Regions from separate parts of the Frigoribacterium sp. UYMn621 genome, predicted to be linked through region 1. Evidence: predicted binding sites of a transcription regulator. Region 1 holds the regulator's gene; the other holds the start of a gene.
The links. Region 1 encodes HrcA, which represses chaperone genes, less so after heat shock. Its sites were predicted from a motif close to TTNGCACTCGNNNNNNNCGAGTGCNAA; they were not measured.
Positions count from the first base shown of each region.

Region 2: a site for HrcA is predicted at 844-870, ahead of groL (chaperonin GroEL). Genes of this name have one in related genera too.

Region 1 covers NZ_JBEPTM010000007.1:92,870-95,052, reverse strand. The annotation lists gene ABIB54_RS12705 (DUF4870 domain-containing protein) at 45-413, opposite strand; gene hrcA (heat-inducible transcriptional repressor HrcA) at 655-1,677, shown strand; gene dnaJ (molecular chaperone DnaJ) at 1,696-2,183, shown strand, end outside.
Region 2 covers NZ_JBEPTM010000002.1:76,165-78,347, reverse strand. The annotation lists gene ABIB54_RS04370 (DUF3048 domain-containing protein) at 1-788, shown strand, start outside; gene groL (chaperonin GroEL) at 914-2,183, shown strand, end outside.

The sequences.
Region 1 (2,183 bases):
ACACAAGCCCGGCCGCGCGCGGCCGGGCTTGTGGCGAAAGAGGACTACTTGATGAGGCGGATCGCGAAGGGGTAACGGTACGCGATGCCGTCCTTGGCCTTCAGGAAGCCCATGATCGAGAAGATGATCGAGACGATCGCCGCGGCGAGAGTGATCAGGAATCCGATGACGATGACGCTCAGGATCGATCCGACGATGTACGCGGCCACCATCGTGATCTGGAAGTTCAGGGCCTCTTTGCCTTCACTGTTGGTGAAACGACCACGGTCCTTGAAGACGAGCCAGATGATCAGCGAGGGCAGGAAGCCGATGATTCCCCCGAGGTGTGCGAACGACGCCCACTGGCGGTCCTCGGCCTCGGTGAGGGGCGCGGCCGGTTGCGGTGCAGCCGGCGTGGAGATGGGGTCGGTCATGTGCAGAGCCTTTCGGTGAGCGGATCGATCCTGCGAGCTGGCAAGGAAAGACTTCGGGCGGTGTCTCGCTCGGCCCTCTGTTGAGGGCACTGCACGAGCACATGCATAAGGTAGCGCCCTCCTCGGCATGCATGCAATGCCTTCGTCTGGGTGGGTCACGGTACAATTGGCAGTCTGAACACAGGAGTGCCAAGTGTGGGCAGGGTGACGCAGCGGTGACGGAGAGAGCGGGGTGGTGAGCATGGTGTCGGAGCGAGGCCTGGACGTGCTACGCGTCATCGTGCAGGACTACGTCGCGTCGCGCGAGCCGGTGGGATCCAAGTCGATCGTGGATCGCCACTCCTTCGGAGTGTCGGCAGCCACCATCCGCAACGACATGGCGCTGTTGGAGGAGGAAGAGCTCATCGCGGCGCCGCACACCTCGTCCGGGCGCATCCCCACCGACAAGGGTTACCGCGTCTTCGTGAACCAGCTCGCCGACCTGCGACCGCTCAGCCCGGCGCAGCGCACCGCGATCGAGACCTTCCTCGGATCATCCGCAGATCTCGACCAGGTGCTCGGACGCACGGTGCGGTTGCTGTCGCAGCTCACCAACCAGGTCGCGCTCGTGCAGTATCCCTCGCTGTCGCGCTCACGCATCCGTCACGTCGAGCTCGTGCGCCTCGCCTCGTCTCGCGTCATGACCGTGCTGATCACGGACACCGGCCGGGTGGAGCAGCGCCTGCTCGACGTCTCGGACGAGTTGGAGGAGGGCTTCCTCTCCCAACTCGGATCCCGGCTGAATGCCAGTCTGGGCGGCCTCGGGCTTGCGGAGGCCGCCGAGAAGCTGGCCCAGCTGCCCGAGCAGTTTTCGCCGGCGGAAGCCCCGGCCGTCGGCCGCATCGCCTCCGCACTCATCGAGCAGGTCCTCGCCAACCGTCATGATCGGCTGGTCATGGCCGGAACCGCGAACCTGGTGCGCACCGAGGAAGACTTCAGCGGCAGCATCTACCCTGTTCTCGAGGCGATCGAGGAGCAGGTGACGCTGCTGCGGCTGTTCGGCGAGATGGAACCGGACCAGAACGGCTTCTCGGTGTCGATCGGCAAGGAGAATGCCTCCTTCGGCCTGGGGGAGACCTCGGTGCTGACCACCGGTTACGCGACCTCCGGTGGGGAAGTGTCACGCCTCGGCGTGATCGGCCCCACCCGCATGGACTATTCGAACAACATCGCGGCCGTGAGAGCTGTCGCCCGCTACCTGTCCCGCCTGCTCGGCGAGGACTGAAGACCAAAGGGAATTTGATTGGCTGACCACTACGAAGTACTCGGTGTCGACCGCAGCGCGACGACCGATGAGATCAAGAAGGCGTACCGTCGCCTCGCGCGGGAACTGCATCCCGACGTGAACCCGGGGGCAGATGCCTCGGAGCAGTTCAAGCTCGTCACGCACGCCTACGACGTGCTCTCCGACTCGCAGCAGCGCCAGCAGTACGACCTCGGCCCCCAGACCGGCTTCGGCGGGCAGGGTGGGCAGGGCTTCGGCGGCTTCGGCGACATCTTCGAGTCGTTCTTCGGCGGCGGGCAGACCCGCGGGCCACGCTCGCGCCGCGAACGCGGACAGGACGCCCTCGTGCGAGTGGAGGTCGACCTCGAAGAGATCATCTTCGGCACGACCCGCGATATCGAGGTGGACACCGCCGTGCTCTGCGAGACCTGCGACGGCTCGTGCTGCGCGCCGGGGACCACCCCGGTCACGTGCGACATCTGTCACGGCAGCGGGCAGATCCAGCG
Region 2 (2,183 bases), on a different contig from region 1:
TCGGCCTGGAGAGCGCCGACCTCGTCTACCAGGAACTGGTCGAAGGCGGCCTCACCCGCTACGTCGCAGTCTGGCAATCCAGCATCCCCGCTCTGATCGGTCCCGTGCGCTCCATCCGACCGATGGATCCGGACATCGTCTCGCCGCTCGGCGGCATCATCTGCTATTCCGGCGGCCAGCAGCGCTTCGTCGACCTCATGCGCAAGACACCCGTGTACAACGCCATCCACGGCCAGGCGGACACGGCCAGCACCTTCTTCCGGACCCCGACGAAGGCTGCGCCCCACAACGTGCTCGTCAGGGCCCCCGAGCTGCTCGCCCAGCACGCGGATATCCCCGCGCCGGCTCAGCAGTTCCCGTACGCTCCCGCCCCCGCGTCGACCGCGGTCACGGCCGGGACACCGACCGCGGCGATCAGCTATGCGTTCTCCGGTGTGACCATCGGCAGCTGGACGTGGGATGCCACCAAGGCCGTCTTCCTCCGTTCCCAGGGCACCGGCCCCGACCTCGACAGCGCGGGGGCGCAACTCTCCACCACGAACGTCGTCGTCATGCGGGTAACGGTCACCACCGACCAGAACGTGCCGAAGACCAACCTGATCGGCTCTGGTGAGGCCTGGATCTCCTCCGGCGGGCGCACCGTTCACGCGAGCTGGACCAAGGCATCGGCGACGGATCCGATCCATCTCGCCGATGATGCGGGGGCACCGGTGCTCCTCGCCGTCGGCAACACCTGGATAGAGCTGGTTCCCACGGCGGGATCCGTCTCGGTCGTCGCTCCCGGCTAGAGCCGCACGCCTCCGGAGCTCACTTGCACTCTCAGGGGGAGAGTGCCAGAATCATTTAGCACTCCCTTATTGAGAGTGCCAATAGCTGTTGCTTACATGACGTCCCGGAAGGACGAAAAACACACATGGCAAAGATCATTGCTTTCAACGAGGAGGCCCGTCGCGGCCTCGAGCGCGGCCTCAACATCCTGGCCGACGCCGTCAAGGTGACCCTCGGCCCGCGCGGCCGCAACGTCGTACTCGAGAAGAAGTGGGGCGCCCCCACCATCACGAACGACGGTGTCTCCATCGCCAAAGAGATCGAACTCGACGACCCGTATGAAAAGATCGGTGCGGAGCTCGTCAAAGAGGTAGCGAAGAAGACGGATGACGTCGCCGGAGACGGCACGACCACCTCCGTCGTTCTCGCCCAGGCCCTCGTGCGCGAAGGACTGCGCAACGTCGCGGCCGGCGCCGACCCGATCAGCCTCAAGCGCGGAATCGACAAGGCCGTCACGGCAGTCATCGCCGCCCTCGTCGCCGGGGCAAAGGAGATCGAGACCAAGGAAGAGATCGCGGCCACCGCATCCATCTCTGCCGGGGACCCGGAGATCGGCGCCCTCATCGCGGAGGCGATCGACAAGGTCGGCAAGGAGGGTGTCGTCACCGTCGAGGAGTCGAACACCTTCGGAACCGAACTCGAGCTCACCGAGGGCATGCGCTTCGACAAGGGCTACCTGTCGGCGTACTTCGTCACCGACCCGGAGCGCCAGGAAGCGGTCTTCGAAGACCCCTACATCCTGATCGTCAACTCCAAGGTCTCCAACATCAAGGACCTCCTCCCGGTCGTCGACAAGGTCATCCAGTCGGGCAAGCAGCTCCTCATCATCGCTGAGGACGTGGATGGCGAGGCTCTCGCTACTCTCGTCGTCAACAAGATCCGTGGCATTTTCAAGTCCGTCGCCGTCAAGGCTCCGGGCTTCGGCGACCGTCGCAAGGCGCAGCTGCAGGACATCGCCATCCTCACCGGTGGCCAGGTCATCTCCGAGGAGGTCGGACTCAAGCTTGAGAACGCCACCCTCGACCTGCTCGGCCGTGCCCGCAAGGTCGTCGTCACCAAGGACGAGACCACGATCATCGAGGGCTCCGGCGACGCCGAGGCCATCGCCGGTCGCGTCAAGCAGATCCGTGCAGAGATCGAGAACACCGACTCCGACTACGACCGTGAGAAGCTCCAGGAGCGTCTCGCGAAGCTCGCCGGTGGCGTTGCCGTCATCAAGGCCGGAGCCGCGACCGAGGTCGAGCTCAAGGAGCGCAAGCACCGCATCGAGGACGCCGTTCGCAACGCGAAGGCCGCCGTCGAAGAGGGAATCGTCGCCGGTGGTGGCGTCGCCCTCATCCAGGCCGGCGCAATCG